One region of the Mesorhizobium sp. B2-3-2 genome, then DNA from elsewhere that is predicted to be linked to it. Evidence: riboswitches for the same ligand, from Rfam matches in the RefSeq annotation. Region 1 holds a riboswitch; the other holds the start of a gene.
What was found. Region 1 has a riboswitch for S-adenosylmethionine ahead of FJ964_RS26645 (homoserine O-acetyltransferase). Riboswitches for the same ligand answer to the same signal wherever they lie in the genome.

Region 1 (11,271 bases):
AACCTCGACGTCCGACGCCTCCTCCATGCCGAGATGCCTGCGGATTGCCGGATCGTGCCAGCGCAGGAAAGGGTTGGTCGACAATTCGTCGCCGATCGTGGTCGGCAGCGTCGGCTTGTTATCGGCGCGCAACGCTTCAATTTTTGCCGCGCGTTCCTTCAATGCCGAATTGGTCGGGTCGACGCTCAGCGCGAAACGGGCGTTGGCGAGCGTGTATTCGTGCCCGCAATAGACCACGGTCGCGGCAGGCAGTGCAGCGAGCTTCTTCAGGGATCCAAACATCACCGGCGGCTTGCATTCGAACAGCCGCCCGCAACCGAGCGCGAACAGCGTGTCGGCGGTGAACGTCACTTTCGATGCCGGCAGGTGATAGGAGACGTGGCCGGCGGTGTGGCCGGGGGTGGCGATCACTTCGATACGTTCTTCGCCGAGATGCAGGACCGAACCGTCCTCGACCGTGTCGTCAATGCCGGGGATCCTGGCCTTTTCCGCTTCGGGACCGACGATGCGCAGCTTGAACCGCTGCTTCAGCGCCAGATTGGCCTCGACATGGTCGACATGGTGATGCGTGGTCAGGATAACAGTCGGCGTCCAGCCGGTGCGCTTGACCGCGGCCAGGATCGCCGCCTCTTCCGGCGCATCGATAAGCGCGGTCTGACCGCTTTTGGGGTCATGCACCAGCACGCCGAAATTGTCGCTGCGGCACATGAACTGTTCGATTTCGACCGCCATCGCATCTCTCCATCTTCGCCGCAGACATAGGACGCCGACGCGCAGATGTCATCCCGAAGATGACTGATGTCAGGATGTCATTCGACATCCGGGATCTTGGGACCTCACGGCCTTTTGTTGAAACCCGCCGATATCGCGGCTACATCCCTGACATGCATTCCGACATCGTCGATCTCCGCTCCTTCTATTCGACAGCGCTTGGTCGCTTCGCCGAGCATTCGATCACCATGGCCTTGTCATCGATATGGGCCACCGTCCCCAATGAGCGGCTGGTGGGGCTCGGCTACACCTTGCCGTGGCTGGAACGGTTCGGCAGCGACGCCGAGCGGGTGTTCGCCTTCATGCCGGCGACGCAGGGCGCCGTGGTCTGGCCGGCGACGGGGCCGACCGCGACGGCCCTGGTTTTCGACGAGGAACTGCCGCTGGTCGATTCCTGCATCGACCGCATGCTGCTCGTGCATTCGCTCGAACATGTCGAAAACCCCCGCGAAACGCTGAACGAGATCTGGCGCGTGCTGTCGCCGGCCGGCCGGGTGGTCATCGTCGTGCCCAACCGGCGCGGCGTCTGGGCGCGGTTCGAGCACACGCCGTTCGGCAATGGCAGGCCCTTCTCGCGCGGTCAGCTCACCGAATTGCTGCGCGAGGCGAATTTCACGCCCGCCGCCTGGTCCGACGCCCTGTTCTTTCCGCCATCGCGGCGGCGTTTCATGATGCGCTTCCACAATATGCTGGAGCGTGCCGGCCGGCGGCTGTGGCCGATCTTTTCCGGCGTCATCGTGGTCGAGGCGCAGAAGCGGCTCTATCAGGGCGTGCCGGCCGCCCAGCGCGCTTCCCGACGGGTTTTCGTGCCGGTGCTTTCGCCGCATGCAGCAACGCGGCTCGGCCGGCGGATAGAGACCGGGGCCGCGACATCGCCGGGTTCGCGAATGACACCTTCGTGATCATGCTGGAAATTTGCGCCAGACGGCATTTCGCGACCTATCTGTCGCTGACGGGCCCGCAGCCTGGCTGAGGACCGATGCCGTCACTGCTCTCCCGCCGGTTTCAGCGCCGCCTCTGAATGCAAGGACTTCAGTTCATGGCCGATCAACCGGACAATGATGCCTCTGCCCGGCCTATCGCGGCGGTCGAAGCCTCGAGCCTGCGTGACCAGGTGGCGACGATCAAGCTGGCGCTTGCCGGATCGCCGGTCCGCAAAGGGCTACGCTGGGCTTCCATCGGGATGGTTGCCGTCATTGTCGCGACCTCGATCGGCCAGGTTCTGCTCAACCGCTGGAACCAGCCTTTCTACGATGCGCTTGCACGCCGCGACATGCAGGCCTTCCTGCACCAGCTCGCCATTTTTGCCGCCATCGCCGGTGGGCTTCTTGTGCTCAATGTCGGCCAGACCTGGCTCAATCAGACGATCCGGCTGAAGCTGCGCGAGGCGCTGACGCTCGATCTGATCGATGGATGGATGCGGCCGGCGCGCGCCTTTCGCCTGGCGCATGCGGGCGCCATCGGCGTCAATCCCGACCAGCGCATGCAGCAGGATGCGAGCCATCTTTCCGACCTGTCGACGGATCTTGGGGTTGGCCTGCTGCAATCCTTAATCCTGCTCGCCTCCTTCGTCGGCGTGTTGTGGGAGCTGTCCTCGGGCTTCGTCTTCCATATCGGCGGAACGTCGCTCGCCATACCGGGCTACATGGTGTGGGCGGCCATCCTCTATGCCGGAACGGCTTCCTGGCTGAGCTGGCTGGTCGGACGGCCTCTGATCCGCCTCAACAGCGACCGTTACACACGCGAGGCGGAGCTGCGTTCCTCGATGGTGCGCGTCAACGAGAACATCGATGCCATCGCGCTCGCCCGCAGCGAGCCCGACGCCAGGCGGCGGCTGGAAATCGATCTCGGCACCGTGCTCGGGGCCATGCGGCGCATCTACAGCGCCCAGATCAATCTCGCCTGGGTGACAGACACCTATGGCTGGATCACCGTGGTGGCTCCCATTCTGGTCGCTTCGCCGGTCTATTTCGCGGGCGATATCAGTTTCGGCGGGCTGATGATGGCGGTCGGCGCCTTCAATCAGGTCCATTCCTCATTGCGCTGGTTCATCAATAATATCGGCAGCATCGCCGATTGGCGCGCGACGCTGATGCGCGTCGCCGATTTCCGCATTGCGCTGGATGAGACCGATGTGCTGCACGACCAGGAAAAGCGCATCGAATTCGGCGAGAATGCAAACCGCAAGCTGACCTTCGAGAAACTCGAAGTGGCCTCGCCCGAGGGGCGCACGAGGCTCGCCGAACAGCATGTCGAGATCCACGCCGGCGAACGCGTCCTGCTCACCGGCGAGCCGGGCGCGGGCAAGACGCTGTTCTTTCGCGCCATTGCCGGCCTGTGGCCGTGGGGGAGCGGGCGCATCGGCATGCCGGCGGGAGAGATGCCCATCTTCGTGCCGCGCACGCCCTACTTCCCGACCGCCACGCTGCGAGAAGTGCTCGACCGCGTCGACGGGGTTGCGCCGGCAAGCGATGCCGATATTTCGGCCGTGCTGGCCGAGATCGGCCTGGAGCGCCTGTCGTCGTCGCTCGACCGTAGCGCGCGCTGGGAGCATGAACTGGCCGACGACGAACTGCGCCTGCTGGCTTTCGCTCGGCTCGTGCTGCGGCACCCGAAATGGGTGATCATCGATGAGGCTCTCGATGCCTTCGACGGGCCGACGCTGCGGCGGGTGCTGTCGATGCTGGAGAAGCGGCTGGCCGGGGCGACGATCCTCAATATCGGGCGCGGCCAGCACGACAGTCAGTTCTTCCCGCGCGCACTGACCATCGTGAAGGCGTCCGGCATGCCGACCCTGAAGCCCGCACGCATAAGGGCGGGCGCGATCGAGCCGCCGCCGGCAGCTCCTCGCCGCAAGAAATAGCACCTCTCGGGGCTGGCCCGCGCCACGCCATGCGGCAGCTTTATTTCGCCGTGATCGCGAGGGAAGATCGCAGCGGAAACATCGCTTGAGCCGGCCATGCTTGATGCTCTCAGCCTGCTTGCCTGCCTGGCCTGCACCGAGGCCGCCATGACTGCGCCCGCGCCGGATAGTCTGGCCGTTGACGTCGAACTGGTGCTGGCGGTCGACATCTCATTGTCGATGGACGAGAAGGAGTTCGCCCTGCAGCGCGCCGGCTATGTGGAGGCGCTGCGTCATCCCGACTTCATCAAGGCGGTCCGCGCCGGGAACGCTGGTCGCATCGCGCTCACCTATTTCGAATGGGCCGGTACCGTGCGCGACGACGCGCTCATCGGCTGGCAGGTCATCGACGGCGCTGAGAGCGCCAACGCTTTTGCCGACAAGATCGCGGCCCGTCCGTTCCGCAGCTTCCGCGGCACGTCGATCTCCGGCGCGCTCGCCTTCGGCGCGGGGCTTTTCGACCGCACCGCTTTCGAAAGCGAACGCAGCGTCATCGATATTTCCGGTGACGGACCAAACAATATCGGGCCGCCCGTCACCGCCACGCGGGATGCGGCAAACGCCAGAGGCATCGTCATCAACGGCCTGCCGATCCTGATCAATCCATCGCCCACCTTCAGCCATCTCGACCGGTACTACGCCCAGTGCGTAACCGGCGGGCCGGGCTCCTTCGTGCTGCCGATTTATACAGCCGCCGAATTTTCGACGGCGATCCGGCGTAAGCTGATCCTCGAAGTAAGTGGCATTCGGGACAGGCCCGCAATCACCCGCGTCGACGCCGACCCGCCGGTCGACTGCCTGCTTGGGGAGCGGGACAGGCGGTTTCTGTCGGATCCCTATTTCCCGGAACTTGACCGATGAGCATCTGAAGCATCCGGCGGACGAAGCCCAGACCTGTCTTCAAGGCCAAGCCGAAGACAGCGTTGCCTGCCTCGGGTCGCAGCTATTCGATGACCTCGGAGGTAATCGCATCCTGGCCGATGGTTGGGCAGATTGCCTTGCGCGGCCGGTCGTCGGCCTCGAACCGAAGGGAGTTACGCCATGACCGCTTATGCCGTCGCTCACATGCGCCGGGTCAAGATGGGCCCGCAGATTGTCGAATACCTGCAGAAGATCGATGCCACGCTGGAACCTTTCGGCGGCCGGTTCCTGGTCCATGGCGGCGATGTGGAGATGATCGAGAATGACTGGCCGGGGCATCTCATCATCATCGAATTTCCGGACAAACAGCGTGCGCGCCGCTGGTATGATTCAGCTGCCTATCAGGCGATACTGCCGCTGCGGACGGACAATTCGACCGCCGATGTGGTGTTCGTCGACGGCGTCGAACATCCACACAAGGCCACGGATGTCCTGGAATGAAGCGGCGTGCCTTATCGCTTCAACAAGAACACCGCTTGCTGGCCGAAGAAATTCCAGAACCACCACGGCATCGACAGGCCGATCTTCTGGCCGTTGGCGTCGAGCGCGGTTGCCCTTTCCACGCTCGCGCCAAGCTCCTCGCACAAATTGACGAAGTCGCGGATGGTGCAGAAATGGATGTTTGGCGTGTCGTACCAGGAATAGGGCAGGTCCTTGGTCACCGGCATGCGGCCTTTGACGAACAGCGACAGGCGCACCCGCCAGTGGCCGAAATTGGGGAAGGACACGATGGCGTGTTCGCCGATCCTGAGCAGTTCGTCGAGAACGAGCTTCGGGTTGCGGGTCGCCTGCAAGGTCTGCGACAGGACGACGAAGTCGAAACCCTTGTCGGGATAGAATTCAAGATCCTTGTCGGCGTCGCCCTGGACGACGGAGAGGCCGCGCGCCACGCATTCGTTGACACCGCGCTGCGACAGTTCCAGTCCGCGGCCGTCGATCTGCTTGGTCTCCTGCAAAAGCTCGAGCAGCGAGCCATCGCCGGAACCGACGTCCAGCACCCGCGATTGCGGCGGGATCAGACCGGCGATGACCTCGAGATCGACGCGTTGGGCGCGGTTGACGCTCATGGCTTGCCCCTTGTCGTGGCGCGTGATCCGTGACCGACAGGTCTGCAATTCTGCGGGATCATGCGCCGAGCCCTCTCGCTCGCGCGGCCGAGCCGATGAAGCCGTTGATGGCGGCGAACAGTTCCGGCTCGTCGAGCAGGAAGGCGTCGTGCCCGCGATCGGTCTCGATCTCGACGAAGGACACCGACGCGCCGGCGGCATTCAGCGCATGGACGATCGAGCGGCTCTCCTCGGTCGGAAACAGCCAGTCCGAGGTGAACGACACCAGGCAAAAGCGGGTCTTGGTGCCCGCAAAAGCGTCAGCCAGCCTGCCGCCGTGATCGGCGGCGAGGTCGAAATAATCCATGGACCGTGTCATGTAGAGATAGGAATTGGCGTCGAAACGGTCGACGAACGTCATGCCCTGGTGACGCAGATAGCTCTCGATCTGGAAGTCGGCGTCGAAGCCGAAGGTCAGAGCTTCGCGGTCCTGCAGGTTGCGGCCGAACTTCCGGTGCAAGGCTGCTTCCGACAGGTAGGTGATGTGGGCGGCCATGCGCGCCACGGCGAGCCCCTTTTCCGGGCGTTTGCCGTGGTCGAAATACTTGCCGCCATGCCATTCTGGGTCGGCCATCACGGCCTGCCGGCCAACCTCGTGGAAAGCGATGTTCTGCGAGGAATGCCGCGCGCCGGTGGCAATCGGCAGCGCCGAGAAAACACGTTCCGGATAGCTCGACGCCCATTGCAGCACCTGCATGCCGCCCATCGACCCGCCGAGCACGCAAAACAGTTTTTCGATGCCGAAATGGTCGATCAGCATCTGCTGGGCACGCACCATGTCGCGGATGGTGATGACCGGAAGGTCGAGCCCATAGGGCTTGCCGGTAGCGGGATTGGTGGAGGCCGGACCGGTGGAACCGAGGCAGCCGCCGATCACGTTTGAGCAGATGACGAAGAAGCGGTTTGTGTCGATGATCTTGCCGGGGCCGATCAACACTTCCCACCAGCCCGGCTTGCCGGTCACCGGATTGGTGCTGGCGACATGCTGGTCGCCGGTCAATGCGTGGCATACGAGAATGGCGTTGGAACGGGCGTCGTTCAGCGTGCCATAGGCCTGGTAGGCGATCTGAAACGGCGACAGCAGCGTGCCGGCGTCGAGCTTGAGCGGCTTGTCGGCGCCGAAGCGCACGACCGGGCTCGACGGTTGGTCTGCCTCGTTGTTGGTTCTGCCAGCGCGCTGAGCGGCCATCGCATCCTCTTACATCGCACGACGTGTCTGTCGGAAACCGAATACGGGCCGACACTGTGTCCGGCCGGCCGCGGACAATAAAAAACCGGCAATGCCTTCGCAAAGCCGGTTACGTCACGCAAACGGCCCTTTAGCGAATTGTTTAACGTGGCTGCAAGCCGACCGGCCAAATCACCACGGAACTGTTGCTGCCCTTCTAGAACTCACCTGCCTCGCCGTCAATGCCGCCTGCTGGCACCACTGCCACCTCTCGACATTGCGGGCCATGGCTTGTATTTCCGCAGCGGCTTCAGATGGAAGTGTTCTCGACGGATTTTTGCGACATGAGCCAGACCCCGGACAAGGCACGTCCAACCCCGCGCGCGGGCATTATGGACATCCAGGCCTATGTGCCGGGCAAGAGCGCGGCCCCCGCCGGGGTGGACAAGGTCCACAAGCTGTCGTCGAACGAGAACCCGCTCGGCCCCTCGCCGAAGGCAATCGAGGCCGCCCGCGAGGTCGCCGCCAAGCTCGACGTCTATCCCGACGGCACCGCCCGGCGCCTGCGCGAGGCAATCGCCGAGGTGCATGGTCTCAACGCACAGAACATCATCTGTTCCAACGGCTCCGACGAGATCCTCGGCCTGCTGGCGCAGACCTATCTCGCGCCCGGTGACGAGGCCATATTCACCGAACATGCCTTCATGGTCTACAAGATCTACATCCAGTCGGCGGGTGCGACGCCGGTCGCGGTCAAGGAGACCGAGGAGCGCGCCGACATCGATGCGATCCTGGCGGCCGTAACGCCACGTACGAAGATCGTGTTCCTCGCCAATCCCAACAATCCGACCGGCACTTACGTGCCGTTCCAGGAGGTGCGCCGCCTGCATGCCGGCCTGCCGAAGAACGTGCTTCTGGTGCTCGACGCCGCCTATGCCGAATATGTCAGGCGCAACGACTACGAGGCCGGCATCGAGCTGGCGGGCAGCTCGCAGAACGTGGTCATGACCCGCACCTTCTCCAAGATCGGACTTGGCGGGGCGCGGATCGGATGGATGTATGGGCCGATGCACATCGTCGACGCGATCAACCGCATACGCGGCCCGTTCAATGTCAATGCGACGGCGATCGAGGCCGGCATCGCCGCCGTGCGCGACCGCGCCCATGTCGAGCGCAGCGTCGCGCACAACGAGACCTGGCTGGCCTGGCTGAGCGAGCAGATGACCGGGCTCGGGTTGCGGGTAACGCCGAGCGTCGGCAATTTCCTCCTCATTCATTTTCCCGACGACGGCAAGCATTCGGCCGCGGCGGCGGACGATTATCTCACCCAGCGCGGCTACATACTGCGGCGTGTTTCGGGCTACGGATTTCCCAACGCGCTGCGCATGACCGTCGGCACCGAAGAGGCCAATCGCGGCGTTGTCGCGGAACTCACGACATTCCTGAAAAGCTAGAACGCCATGGCATCACCGATGTTCGAAAAGATCGCGCTTGTCGGCATCGGCCTGATCGGCTCGTCGCTGGCACGGGTCATCAGCCGCGAGGGCCTGGCCGGCCATGTCGCCATCTCGACGCGCAGTGCCGCAACGCTGGCGCGGGCGCAAGAGCTTGGGCTGGGCTCCTCCTACACCATGGATGCCAAGGAAGCGGTCCGCGATGCCGACCTGGTTATCGTCTCGGTGCCGGTCGGCTCGTCCGGCGCGGTGGCGCAGGAGATCGCGCCGGCGCTGAAGAGAGGCGCCATCGTCACCGATGTCGGCTCGACCAAGGCTTCCGTGATCGCACAGATGCAGCCGCATATACCCGGCGGCGTGCATTTCATTCCCGGCCATCCGCTGGCCGGCACGGAGAAATCAGGGCCCGATGCCGGTTTCGCCGATCTGTTCGACAATCGCTGGTGCATTTTCACGCCGCTGCCGGGCACGGATACGGACGCGCTGGAAAAGCTGTCCGAATTCTGGCGCCGTTGCGGCGCCAACATCGACACGATGGATCCGCAGCATCACGACATGACGCTGGCCATCGTCTCGCATTTGCCGCACATCATCGCCTACAACATCGTCGGCACCGCTGATGACCTGGAATCGGTGACCAAGACGGAAGTCATCAAATATTCCGCTTCCGGTTTCCGCGACTTCACGCGTCTCGCTGCCTCCGATCCGACCATGTGGCGGGACGTGTGCCTGCACAACAAGGATGCGATCCTGGAAATGCTGGCGCGGTTCTCGGAGGATCTGGCTTTTCTGCAGCGGGCGATCCGCTGGGGCGACGGCGACAAGCTGTTCGACCTGTTCACCCGCACCCGCGCCGTGCGCCGCTCGATCATCGAGGCCGGCCAGGACATCGACGTGCCGGATTTCGGCCGCCAGGCGATCGAACATCCGGCGAAAAACTAGGCTTCTTCAGGCCAGGTCGCCGTCATCATCGCCAGCGTCTCGGCCTTGTTCGGCGCGCCCAGCCTGCCGCCGAAGCGCTGACATTTGAGTGCCGCGGCCGCGCTGGCAAAGCGTAGCGCCTCTTCGATCGGCATGGCTTGCCCCAACCCCGCGGCGAAGGCACCATGAAAGACGTCGCCGGCTGCCAGCGTATCCACCACCTTGACCTTTGGCGCAGCGACGTGGCGCACGCAGCCTGCCTGCCTGTCATGCCACCATGTTCCAGCGCCGCCTGCGGTTACCGCGACGAAGGCCCCGGTGCGCGACGCAAGGGAGGCGCATGCGGCCTGCGGGTCCGCTGCCTGGCCGCAGACGATGCGCGCCGCCGGTTCGGAGGCGACGATGTGCGAGGCGAGCGGCAACAGCCGCTCCAGCACTGCCAATGGCGCGGTGTCGGCATCGAGAATCCCGGGGCGGCGGGCAGCGCGCGCAGCGCTGAGCGCCAGCGCTGCCGCACCCGGCCAGCGCACATCGACCAGCACGGCATCGAAAGCGGTGAGATCGGCGACCGGCAAGCCGTCGGGATCGGCCTGGGCGCGCTGATCGTAGAAAGGCACGATGATGCGCTCCCCATGGCCGTCGACGAGGATCGCGGCCAGCGCCGAGCGCGCTCCGGCGACGCGACGGACGAGACTGCAATCGACGCCCTCCGCCTCGATGCCCGATATCAGATGGTCGCCGACCTGATCATCGCCGGCGCTCGCCCAAAGCCACACTTCGGCGCCCAGCCGGCGTGCGGCGCAGGCCGCACTCGTGGCCATGCCGGAAGCGATCTGGACGGCATCGGCGGCCATGAACTTGCCCTGATGGACGGGAAGCGTTTCGACGCGAAGAATGGTGTCGAGCGTCAGCGCGCCGACGCTCAGGAGTTTTGCCGGTCTGTCCATTGGGGATGCTTAGCGCAGTTCACCGTTTCACGGAAACGGCGAACTGCTCTACCTCTTTGTTTTGACGCAATTCCGGACGGAAAACCGTCCACACTTTTCCTGGAATTGCTCTAGTCGACCGGCTTGATCTTGCCCAGCGGGATAAAGCCGAGCGAGGCCTTGCCCTTGACCACCTTGAGCGGCATCGACGGTTCGTTGCCGAGCAGCGCCAGGGCGGCAAAGCCTTGTTCGATCTGGTTCTTCTGCTCGGGTATGGCGGCGCCGAGAATGGCGGCCACGGCTTTCGGGTCTTTCAGTCTGATCATCAGATCGGCATCGACCAGACCCTCGGCGTCGACCGACAGCGGCCCGGAAACGGCGACGTGCGCCGTGCCAGACGACAAATCGAGCCTGCGGATCTCGATAGCTTGGCCGCGCAGGCTTTTCAGTTGCGTGCCGATCAGTGCCAAGCCGTTCTTCAGCGTCGCCTCGCCACTGGCGTCGAGCGGCGGCAGGACGCGGCCCCCGATCGCATCGGGATCGATCTCCAGATCGCGGAAGCTGCCGATATAGTCGATATCCCTGCCGTTCGGCTGCAGCTGGCCCGCCGCCCTGCCGGCGCTGAACAGTTGCACCGGATCGGTGTCGTCGGCCGGATCGGTCTGGCCGGACAGGCCCTCGGCCGTGAGCGAAATGCGCCGCGGCAGCGGCCATGAGAGCTTGACGTTGGCCTGCAGATCATCCCAGTCGATCCACAGCGGCACCATGCCCGGAACCGAGGTCCTGAGCGGACCGCGCAGGTCCGCGACCGGCGACAGCGGCTGGATGATCTGGGCGACGGCGTTGAAGGAGCCGGCGGAGGCGGCAACGTTCTTGGCGTCGTCCTCATAGGCAAGATTGTCGCAGGAGACGGCGAAGCTCAGGGGATAACCGCTGACCTGGAGATTGGCGCAGCCGGCCTCGATGCCACTCTTGTTGAGCGTGGCGACCGCCTTGTCGGCTTCGCTCCGGACCCTGTCGGCGAGATAGAACCAGCCGCCGCTGTAGATGGCGAACAGCGCGATGACAAACGCTGCAAGCCAGAACAGGCGGCGGCGATGCT
Region 2 (11,271 bases), on a different contig from region 1:
CGATCAGGGACTTTGGCCCTGGCATTCCCGAGGAGCACATTCCGCGCATCACCGAACGCTTCTATCGCGTCGACGTCGAGAGCAGTCGAACCCAGAAGGGTACGGGCCTTGGCCTGTCGATCGTCAAGCATATCCTGACGCGCCACAACGCCAGGCTCTCGATCAAGTCCGAAGTCGGCAAGGGCGCCGCCTTCTCGGTTCATTTGCCGGCGGCCTGAGCCGCCCTAGTTACCAAGGTGCCATTTCTTTTTTCTGTCATCCGGTTAGCGTATCAGCGGGGATTCGAGGAAACGACTCAAAATCAGATCATCCGTGGGAAGGCATCCGGTCATGCAGTCCGTGCACATAGTCAGCGCCTATGACGAGGAGCTGAAAGATCTGTCGAAGCGCATCGCCGCCATGGGCGGACATGCCGAACGCATGGTCGAACAGGCGATCTCCGCCCTGGTCAACGCCGATCCCGGCCTTGCCCAGAAGGTGATCCGCGACGACGCCGTCCTCGACGAAGGCCAGCGCGAAATCGACGACAGGGCAATCATCATCATCGCCAGGCGCCAGCCGATGGCGACGGACCTGCGCGAGATCGTCGGCGCAATCCGCATCTCGGCCGATCTCGAGCGGGTCGGCGATCTCGGCAAGAATGTCGCCAAGCGTGTGGTGGCGGTTGCCGACGGGCGCCAGCCGACCAGCCTGTTCCGCGGCCTCGAAGCCCTGGCCGACCTGGCGTTGACCCAACTCAAGGAAGTGCTCGACGTCTACGCCTCGCGCTCGGTTGAAAGGATCGGCTTCGTACGTGACCGCGACGACCAGATCGACGCCATGTACACGTCGCTGTTTCGCGAATTGCTGACCTACATGATGGAAGATCCGCGCAACATCACGCCTTGCACGCATCTGCTGTTCTGCGCCAAGAACATCGAGCGCATCGGTGACCATGCCACCAACATTGCCGAGACGATCTACTATATCGTCACCGGCGACCAGATGCCTGCCGAGCGGCCGAAGGGCGACAAGACGGACAAGATCGGCCTTTCCGCAACGCAGCCGGTCAAGTGAACGCACTTTCTCTCGAACGCTAGGTCGTATTGCGCTAGAATATCTCCGAGGCAAGCCTGCTGGTTCCCCAGGAAAGGCAGTGCTTCGGGAGGCTGCGATGGAATATGTCCGGGATTTCAAGCCCGCGCCGCCGACGTCGGCCGTCATCGCCTCCAGCGTCTACACAGCCGGGCGCCGCATCGCCGACATCCCGATCGAGGAAGCCGGCGAATGGGCCAGGAAAGCGGGCCACGTCGTATGGATCGGGCTGCTCGAACCCGATCGCGAGCTTCTGCTGCGCGTCCAGGCGCAATTTCATCTGCATGAGCTCGCGATCGAGGATGCCGAGCATCCGCACCAGCGGCCGAAGATCGAGCAGTATGGCGATGCGCTGTTCATCGTCGCCCGCACCGCGCAGCTGATCGAGGGCCGCGTCACCTTCGGCGAGACGCATCTGTTCGTGGGCAGCGGCTACATCGTCAGCGTCAGGCACGGCCCTTCGACATCCTATGCTGTCGTGCGCCAGCACTGGGAAAGCTGCCCGCATTCACTGGCCAAGGGCGAGGATTTCGTCCTCTATGCCATTCTTGATTTCATCGTCGACAACTACATGCCGGTGCTCGAGCAGATCGAGGATGAGGTCGAGGCAATCGAGGACCGGGTCCTGCTGAAGCCGATGAGCGGCCCCGATATCGAACGCCTTTATATGCTGCGCCGCGATCTGTTGCGGCTGCGCAATGCCGCACTGCCGCTGGTGGAGGTCTGCCGCCGGCTGACCAGCGCCGACCTGCCGCAGATCCATTCAGCCATGCACCCGCTGTTTCGCGACGTGACCGACCATATCCGCACCGTCCAGGAAAAGATCGACAGCTTGCGAGAAGTGCTGGCCTTCGCCTTCGAGGCGAGCCTGCTGGTGGGCCAGAGCCAGGAAACGGCGATCTCGAAAAAGCTCGCCTCATGGGCGGCAATCCTGGCTGTGCCGACAGCCTTCGCGGGCATATACGGCATGAATTTCAGCGACATGCCGGAACTGAAAATGGAATACGGCTACCCGATGGTGCTGCTGGCGATCGCGCTGATCTGCAGCTTCCTCTACTGGCGGTTTCGCAAGAATGGATGGCTGTGAGAGTAGGGCAGTAGGCTAAAAGAACGCTCGCGAGCGCAAATTCTGCGCTACTGCCTTATACTCCCTTATCTATTCCGCCGCCGCTCCGCCGCCGGCTGGAAAGCCACACGGGCGTGATATTTGCAGTACGGCCCTGTTTCGGCGGCTTCGTTGCCGCAGAAATTGAAGTCCTCCGACAGCGGATCGCCGTTCGGCCATTTGCAGGTGCGCTCGGTGAGTTCGGTGAGCTGGAGGTGCCGCGAGATCGGCACCACCACATTCTCGACCGGCCGGATATAGTGGCGGGCCACCGGCTCGGCATCGAACTGCGCCTGCAGCGCCGTTGCTCCGATCGACGTCGTAACGTGGCGGGTCGCACTCGCGGCACGCGACACCGATTTCTGCGCGCCCGACCCTTGCGCCGTCTTCTTCTGGCGTGCCGGCGCCGCCGTGGCGCGCCCTCGGCCCGACAATTTCAGCCGGTGCACCTTGCCGATGACCGCATTGCGGCTGACCCCTCCAAGCTGGGCAGCAATCTGGCTTGCGCTCAGACCCTCCGACCACAGTTTCCTGAGAAGTTCGACCCGCTCGTCAGTCCAATTCATGACCGCGCTCCTGCTAAGCGTACGGCAATCGGAATCCATTCCCGGCCCAGCACCACTGCTGGGGCAGACACCACATATATCTGGTGATTAGGTCCGCCGCACGAAATCTAGTTATTTCCCGACTACAACTACCTTATGCGCTGACTCGGTGACAAGAGTCCGAAGTGCAACACGAATCGGTTTTTTCGGTTTTCCCCAACTTGCCAGCTCACTTATGAGCCGGCGTCCCGTCGGGAGGCTTGCCGCGCGCCACTACGCGACGTTTTCGTTGACTTCATGGCTGAAAAACCCGATAAGCCGCAAAGGCCGCCGCTTTGGCGGCTTTTTTGATTTTCCGGTTCCGGAGACGCATATAATGAGCGGTTCGGCGCTTTTCGAGACCTTTGCTCGCGCACCCCTGGCCTTCGACCATGGGGAAGGCACCTGGCTGGTTACCGACAAGGGCGAGCGATATCTCGATTTTGCCGGCGGCATAGCCGTCAATTCGCTAGGCCACGGCCATCCGCATCTGGTTGCGGCGCTCACCGAGCAGGCTGCCAAGCTCTGGCACGTCTCCAATCTCTACGAGATCCCGGGGCAGAGCCGGCTCGGCGAGCGGCTGGTCGATGCCACCTTCGCCGACAAGGTGTTCTTCACCAATTCGGGCGCCGAGGCGCTGGAATGCGCGATCAAGACGGCGCGGCGCTACCATTTCGTCAAGGGGCATCCCGAGCGCTTCCGCGTCATCACTTTCGAGGGCGCCTTCCATGGCCGCACGCTGGCGACCATCGCGGCCGGCGGCCAGTACAAATATCTCGAAGGCTTCGGCCCCAAGGTCGAGGGTTTCGACCAGGTCGGCTTCGACGATATCGACGCCGCCGAAAAAGCGATCACGCCGGAGACCGCGGCCATCCTGATCGAGCCGGTGCAGGGTGAGGGCGGTATCCGCCCGGTGCCGACACAGTCGCTGAAGCGGCTGCGGCAGCTCTGCGACCAGCACGGCCTGCTGTTGATCTACGATGAGGTCCAGTGCGGCATCGGCCGCACCGGCAAGCTGTTCGCGCATGAATGGTCGGGGGTCGCTCCCGACATCATGGCCATCGCCAAGGGCATTGGCGGCGGCTTCCCGATGGGCGCCTGCCTTGCCACCGACGAGGCGGCTGTCGGCATGACCGCGGGCGTCCACGGCACTACGTTCGGCGGCAACCCGCTGGCCATGGCGGTCGGCAATGCCGTGCTCGACGTGGTGCTGGAGGAGGGCTTCCTGGCGGCTGTGCAGCGCAAGGCGCTGTTGCTGAAGCAAGGGCTGGCAGGGGTGGCCGACGAATTTCCCGAGGTCATCGAGGACATCAGGGGCACTGGGCTGATGCTGGGCCTCAAATGCGCCATGCCCAACGGCAAGGTGAACATGGCGCTGCGCGACCAGCATCTGCTCGCGGTTCCGGCCGGCGACAACGTCATTCGCCTGCTGCCGCCGCTCACCGTCACGGACAGCGAGATCCACGAAGCGCTGGCGCGCATTCGCGCCGGCGCCAAGGCCCTGTCCGAGGCCATCGCCGCTGAAGCCGCGAAGTAAATTCGAAAGCTCCTGATGTCACTTCGTCATTTCACCGACCTCTCCGCCGTTTCCGAAGGCGACCTGCGCTCCATGCTGACCGACGCAGTGGAGCGCAAGGCGCGCCTCAAGGCGGGCGAGCGCTCGAAACCGCTCGAAGGCAAGGTGCTGGCGATGATCTTCGACAAGCCGTCGACGCGCACGCGCGTCTCCTTCGATGTCGGCATGCGTCAGCTTGGCGGCGAGACCATCATGCTGACCGGCACCGAGATGCAGCTCGGCCGCTCCGAGACCATCGCCGACACAGCCAAGGTTCTGTCGCGCTATGTCGATGCCATCATGATCCGTACCACCTCGCATGAGCGGCTGCTGGAGCTGACGGAGAATGCGACCATCCCGGTGATCAACGGGCTCACCGACGATACCCATCCTTGCCAGCTGATGGCCGACATCATGACCTTCGAGGAGCATCGCGGTCCGGTCGCCGGCAAGACCATTGCCTGGACCGGCGACGGCAACAACGTGCTGCATTCGCTGCTGGAAGCCTCGGCGCGGTTCCGCTTCAACCTCAACGTCGCGGTGCCCGAAGGCAGCGAGCCGGCGCAGAAGCATGTCGACTGGTCAAAGGCGCATGGCGGCAAGCTCTCCTTTACCCGCTCGCCAGAGGAAGCCGTCGACCAGGCCGACTGCGTCGTCACCGACTGCTGGGTGTCGATGGGCCAGGAGCACCGCGCGCGCGGCCACAACGTGTTTTCGCCCTACCAGGTCAACGCCAAGCTGATGGCCAAGGCAAAGCCCGACGCGCTGTTCATGCATTGTCTGCCGGCGCATCGCGGCGAGGAAGTGACGGACGAGGTCATCGACGGTCCGCATTCGGTGGTCTTCGACGAGGCAGAGAACCGGCTCCACGCCCAGAAGGCCGTGCTTGCCTGGTGTCTTGGGGCCTGAAGTGGACTTGAAGTGTCTTGGCGCTTGACGTGCCGGGGAACTTGATCTCCGGAGGCGCGATGCCTATCTGCGCGGCATCACGCAAATCAAGCGCGTTTAGACGCCTGCTCCCCAAAGGGCGGCATGGCCGCGCCCTGGAGCTTTGTCATGCTGGAAACCCATCAAGTGGCTGAACATCACCCCAAACTCGGCGAATTCGGTTACGCCGGCGATGATCACGTCGTGCCCTTCGAGGTCGGCCCGCTCGATGTGCGCGGCCGCACCGTTCAGCTCGGGCCGATGCTCGATGCGATCCTTGGCCGCCATGATTATCCCGAGCCGGTCGCCCGGCTGCTCGCGGAAGCCTGTGTGCTGACGGTGCTGCTAGGCACCTCGCTCAAGTTCGAGGGCAAGTTCATCCTGCAGACCCGCACCGACGGGCCTGTCGACATGCTGGTCGCGGATTTTTCCACGCCCTCGGCGCTGCGTGCCTATGCGCGCTTCGATGCCGACCGGCTGGAGGCGCTGATTGCGGCCGGCGAGACCTCGCAGCAAACGCTGCTCGGCAACGGTGTGCTGGCGCTGACCATCGACCAAGGTGCTCACACGCAGCGCTACCAGGGCATCGTCCAACTCGACGGCGAGACCCTGGAAGAGGCCGCGCGCACCTATTTCCGCCAGTCGGAGCAGATCCCGACCGATCTCCGGCTGTCGGTCGCCAAGCTTTTGACGCCCGGCCCCGGCGGGGCGCGCGAGCAGTGGCGGGCGGGCGGCATCCTGGCGCAGTTCCTGCCGCAGGCCTCCGAGCGCATGCGCGTTCCTGACCTGCCCGGCGGGGATGGCGATCCGCGCGAGGAGATCCACGATCCCACAGACAATTCCTGGCAGGAATTGCTGGCGCTGCTCGGCACCATCGAGCCGACCGAACTGATCGATCCGACCATCGGCGCCGAGCGGCTGCTCTACCGTCTGTTCCACGAGCATGGCGTGCGCGTCTTCGGCGGCGTTCCCGTCGCCGACCAGTGCTCATGCTCCCGCGACAAGATCCGCGGCATCCTTGAGGGCTTCTCCGCGCAGGAGATCAAGGACAGCACCGAGGACGGCGGCATCCACGTCGCCTGCGAGTTCTGCTCGACGCAATATGACTTCGACCCGGCCGAGTTTGCGGCGCAGTGAAGTGCTTCCTTCTCCCCGTCACTATACGGGGAGAAGGTGCCGGCAGGCGGATGAGGGGCAGCGCTGAGTTCGGCGTTAGGGCAGTCTTCATTCGGTGCGCGAGATAGATCTCCAGAGTCGACGCCGCCCCTCATTGTCCTGCCGGACATTTCTCCCCGTATAGTAACGGGGAGAAAGAGGCTGTCGCCGCCGCTTTCGCTAATTCACCGTTCGCCTCGTCCCTGGCAGATCCAGCGAAAACGCGGGGATGGCGATGTCGAATGTCTCGCCCCGCTCGTTGCGCATGGTGTAGTGGCCGACCATGATCCCCGACGGCGTCGAAAGCGGACAGCCCGACGTGTATTGGTAGCTGTCGCCGGGATTGAGTTCGGGCTGTTCGCCGACCACGCCGGCGCCTCGCACTTCCTCGACGCGGCCCGCGCCGTCGGTTATGTGCCAATAGCGCGACAACAGCTGCACGAATTCGTCGGACTGGTTGTCGATCGTGATCTGGTAGCCCCAGACATAGCGGTTTTCCGTAGGATCCGAGCGGTCCTCGAGATAGAACGGCCTGACCTGCACTTCTATGTTGCGCGTGACGGCGCGGTACATGAGCGGCTCCAAAAACACATCCGGTGTGGAACATTCGACGCTCTTTACGGTTCGATCAACCGTGCGCGTCCGAGTTGCCACCTCCAGGGGCAAGTGCCGACAAACAATGTCATTTGAGTGACACATGACAATGATGGTGTGCGCCAGCAATGCCGGGCGACTCGGGCGCTCTGTCGAACTGTCGAAAACGGCGGCCAAGCGGGCCGGTTTTTCTGGAGTGACCGGATATCGATGGAACTCGCTCTCATAACCGGCTCGCTTTCGATCGCTCTCATCGCCTCAAATCTCGCCAGCATCCTGCTCGCCTGCTCGCGCCTGAAACGGCGCGCCGCCATCGCGCCGCCGGCCGGCAAGCCGCTGCCTGTGTCGATCGTCATCCCGGCGCGCGGCGTCGAGCCGTTTACCCATGAGACGCTTGAGCGCGCTTTCTCGCTCGACTGGCCGCGCTACGAACTGATCTTCTGTGTCGCCCATGCCGACGACCCCGCGGTCAAGCCGATCCGCGCCGCCATCGCCCGCTTTCCAGCCGTACCGGCCCGCCTGCTTACCGGCGACGACCGCATCAGCGCCAACCCGAAACTGAACAATTGCGTCAAGGGCTGGGAGGCTGCGCGCCACGACTGGGTCATTCTCGCCGATTCCAACGTGCTGATGCCGAAAGACTACGTCCAGCACCTGATGGCGGCATGGCGGCGGGACACCGGCCTGGTTTGCTCCACGCCGATCGGTTCACGCCCTGACGGTTTCTGGGCAGAAGTCGAATGCGCCTTCCTCAACACGCTGCAGGCGCGCTGGCAATATGCCGGCGAGGCGCTTGGCCTCGGCTTTGCCCAGGGCAAAAGCATGTTGTGGAACAAGCAGATGCTCGACGCCAATGGCGGCATCCGTGCGCTCGCCGCCGAGATCGCGGAGGATGCCGCGTCGACCAAGCTGGTCAACAGGCTGGGCCTGCGTGTCAATCTCGTCGCTTCACCGTTCGAGCAGCCGCTCGGGCGGCGCATGCCGGGTGAGATCTGGTCGCGCCAGACCCGCTGGGCGCGCCTGCGCCGCGTCACCTTTCCGCTGTTCTTCGCACCCGAGATCCTGACCGGCGTGGCGGCCCCGCTCGTGCTGGCGCTGATCGCCGCGGCCAGCGCCGGCGTCAGCCTGCCCATGACAGCGCTTTGCGTGCTGGCGCTCGCCTACCTGCCGGAATGCATGCTCGCCTCGGCAAAGGGCTGGTATCTGTCGCCGCGCATCGTCGCCTCGATGATCGCACGCGACCTGATGTTGCCCGCGATCTGGGTGCGCGGTTGGCTGGGCGGGGCCGTCGACTGGCGCGGCAACGCCATGACCATCGGCACCAAGGCGGCCGAGCTCGAAGAGACGCCGTCGCGCGCTTGATGTCGGCGGTTGAGTTCGCCCTCTATTTCGCGGCCTTCAACGCCTGCGCGATGTCGTCCAGCAGGTCGTCGGTATCTTCCAGCCCGACCGACAGCCTGAGCGTGCCGGGTCCGATGCCGAGCTCGGCGCGCGCTTCGTCGCTGAGGTTCTTGTGCGTCGTCGTCGCCGGATGGGTGATCAGGCTTTTGGCGTCGCCGAGATTGTTCGAGATCAGGACGATGTCGAGCGCGTTCTGCAAGGCGAAGGCACCCTGCTTGCCGCCCTTGACGTCAAAGCAGATCAGGGTGGAGCCGCCCGACATCTGCTTCTTCACGACGTCAGCCTGCGGATGGTCGGCGCGACCGGGATAGATGACGCGGGCGATCTCCGGCTGCTCGGCCAGGAAATCGGCGATCTTGCCGGCGCTTTCCGTCTGCTGGCGCACGCGCAGCGGCAGCGTTTCCAGGCCCTTCAGCAGCGTCCACGCGTTGAACGGCGACAGGCTGGGGCCGGTATGGCGGAAATAATCGTGCAGGTTCTCGTCGATCCACTTCTTGTCCGACAGGATGACGCCGCCGAGACAGCGGCCCTGGCCATCGATGTGCTTGGTCGCCGAATAGACCACGACATGCGCGCCGAGCTGCAACGGCTTCTGCTGCAGCGGCGTGGCGAAGACATTGTCCACGACCAGCCGCGCGCCGATCGAATTGGCAAGCGAAGCGACGGCTGATATGTCCACCACCTCAAGCGTCGGGTTGGTCGGGCTTTCCAGGAAAAACAGCTTGGTGTTGGGCCGCACCGCCTTTTCCCAGTTGGCGATGTCGGTGCCGTCGACCAGCGTCGCCTCGATGCCGTAACGCGGCGCCAGCGTCTCGACCACCCAGCGGCAGGAGCCGAACAGCGCGCGCGCCGCAACGATATGGTCGCCGGCCTTGACGCTGCACAGGAGTGCCGCCGTCACCGCCGCCATGCCGGACGCGGTGGCGCGCGCGTCCTCGGCGCCTTCGAGCGCGCACATGCGCTTCTCGAACATGTCTACGGTCGGATTGGCGTAGCGCGAATAGATGAAGCCCGGTTGCTCGCCCTTGAAGCGGGCTTCGGCGGCTTGGGCCGTCTCATAGACATAGCCCTGGGTCAGGTATATCGCCTCGGAGGTTTCACCGAAGCCGGAACGCAGGGTCCCGCCATGCACGAGTGCGGTCTGAGGCTTCCAGTTGCGCGTCTTGCTCGTCATCGTCCTATCCAAACACAAAAAAACCGGCCGCGAAAAAGTCGCAACCGGTCCATACGGCCTTGCGGCCCGACGGTCCTTTAGCGACTTGTTTAACGTGGCTGCAAGCCGACCGGCCAAATCACCACGGGATAACGACCCTTTAGACCCGCGCCACGCTTGCGTCAATTGCCGGCTTCATTAAGAGATTTGTACCAGCAGAGCGGAGCCAGACTTTGCGGCAGACAGGAATTCTTCCCGATCAGGACATTGCGGCGCTGTTCCAGTCCGGCGCGCTGAAGTCGTCGCGTGCGCTCGACGCCGACCAGATCCAGCCGGCCAGCCTTGATCTGAGGCTCGGCGACAAGGCGTGGCGGGTGCGCGCGTCCTTCCTGCCGGGTCCCAATCACAAGGTCAGTGAAAAACTCGACCGGCTGAAGCTGCACGAGATCAGCATGGCCGACGGCGCCGTTCTGGAAACCGGCTGCGTCTACATCGTGCCCCTGCTCGAAAGCCTGGCGCTGCCGGCGGAAATTTCGGCGTCCGCCAATCCCAAGAGCTCGACCGGGCGGCTCGATATCTTCACCCGCGTGATGACCGATCGCGGCCACGAGTTCGACAAGATCGCCGCCGGCTATCATGGCCCGCTCTATCTCGAAGTCAGCCCGCGCACCTTCCCGATCGTCGTGCGCGCCGGCTCGCGCCTTTCGCAGATACGCTTCCGCACCGGCAATGCGCTGCTCTCGGAAGCAGAGTTGCATCAATTGCACCGGGCCGAAATGCTGGTCGCCACCGAACCGCCGAACATCTCCGGCGGCGGCATTGCATTGTCGATCGATCTCAACGGCGACAGTGACGGGCTGGTCGGCTATCGCGGCAAGCACCATACCGGCCTCGTCGATGTCGACAAGCGCGCGGCGCAGGAGATCGTCGACTTCTGGGAGCCGATCCACAAGAGCGGCGCCGGCGAGCTGGTGCTCGATCCGGACGAGTTCTACATCCTCGTCAGCCAGGAAGCGGTGCATGTGCCGCCGCTCTACGCGGCCGAAATGACGCCCTTCGATCCCTTGGTGGGCGAGTTCCGTGTCCACTATGCCGGCTTCTTCGATCCGGGCTTCGGCCACTCGGCGGCCGGCGGCACCGGCAGCCGCGCCGTGCTCGAAGTGCGCAGCCATGAGGTGCCGTTCATCCTCGATCATGGCCAGATCGTCGGCCGGCTGGTCTACGAGCATATGCTGAAGCGGCCGCAGGCGCTTTACGGCACCGAGCTCGGCTCCAACTACCAGGCGCAGGGCCTGAAGCTGTCCAAGCACTTTCGCGCCGCGCCCTGAACGCTCATCACCGTCAGGCAAGATACTTGCCTGCGCCGGCCCGCCATGCTTGGCTGCCTCGCCGGCCGCCGACGTGGCGGTGCTCAAGGGGAATGAAAATGCAGATTTCGAAATGGATCATATCGACGGCGGCCGCCGCCATGCTGACGCTTGGTGCCGGCGCCCTGTCGGCGCATGCGGCGGAGAAAATCAAGATTGGCACCGAGGGCGCCTACCCGCCGTTCAACACCATCACGCCCGACGGCAAGGTCGAGGGCTTCGACATCGACATCGCCAACGCCTTGTGCGCGCAGATGAAGGTCGAATGCGAGATCGTCACCCAGGACTGGGACGGCATCATCCCGGCGCTGCAGGCCAAGAAATTCGACGCCATCATCGCTTCGATGAGCATCACC

Region 2: linked by a shared signal. The riboswitch ahead of FJ964_RS08760 (O-succinylhomoserine sulfhydrylase) and the one ahead of FJ964_RS26645 (homoserine O-acetyltransferase) in region 1 are both predicted to bind S-adenosylmethionine.

The regions. Positions count from the first base shown of each region.
Region 1 covers NZ_VFWA01000017.1:88,767-100,037, reverse strand. The annotation lists gene gloB (hydroxyacylglutathione hydrolase) at 1-732, opposite strand, end outside; gene FJ964_RS26670 (methyltransferase domain-containing protein) at 885-1,673, shown strand; gene FJ964_RS26665 (ABC transporter ATP-binding protein/permease) at 1,811-3,634, shown strand; gene FJ964_RS26660 (DUF1194 domain-containing protein) at 3,731-4,534, shown strand; gene FJ964_RS26655 (DUF1330 domain-containing protein) at 4,715-5,035, shown strand; gene metW (methionine biosynthesis protein MetW) at 5,047-5,661, opposite strand; gene FJ964_RS26645 (homoserine O-acetyltransferase) at 5,720-6,889, opposite strand; SAM riboswitch at 7,000-7,077, opposite strand; gene hisC (histidinol-phosphate transaminase) at 7,213-8,322, shown strand; gene FJ964_RS26635 (prephenate/arogenate dehydrogenase family protein) at 8,329-9,264, shown strand; gene FJ964_RS26630 (sugar kinase) at 9,261-10,190, opposite strand; gene FJ964_RS26625 (DUF2125 domain-containing protein) at 10,301-11,271, opposite strand, start outside.
Region 2 covers NZ_VFWA01000003.1:7,600-18,870, reverse strand. The annotation lists gene FJ964_RS08805 (ATP-binding protein) at 1-218, shown strand, start outside; gene phoU (phosphate signaling complex protein PhoU) at 331-1,056, shown strand; gene FJ964_RS08795 (magnesium and cobalt transport protein CorA) at 1,154-2,161, shown strand; gene FJ964_RS08790 (GcrA family cell cycle regulator) at 2,227-2,745, opposite strand; gene FJ964_RS08785 (aspartate aminotransferase family protein) at 3,101-4,300, shown strand; gene argF (ornithine carbamoyltransferase) at 4,316-5,227, shown strand; gene FJ964_RS08775 (Hsp33 family molecular chaperone) at 5,351-6,382, shown strand; gene apaG (Co2+/Mg2+ efflux protein ApaG) at 6,581-6,973, opposite strand; gene FJ964_RS08765 (ceramide glucosyltransferase) at 7,205-8,356, shown strand; gene FJ964_RS08760 (O-succinylhomoserine sulfhydrylase) at 8,379-9,569, opposite strand; SAM riboswitch at 9,627-9,704, opposite strand; gene FJ964_RS08755 (2'-deoxycytidine 5'-triphosphate deaminase) at 9,782-10,876, shown strand; gene FJ964_RS08750 (ABC transporter substrate-binding protein) at 10,975-11,271, shown strand, end outside.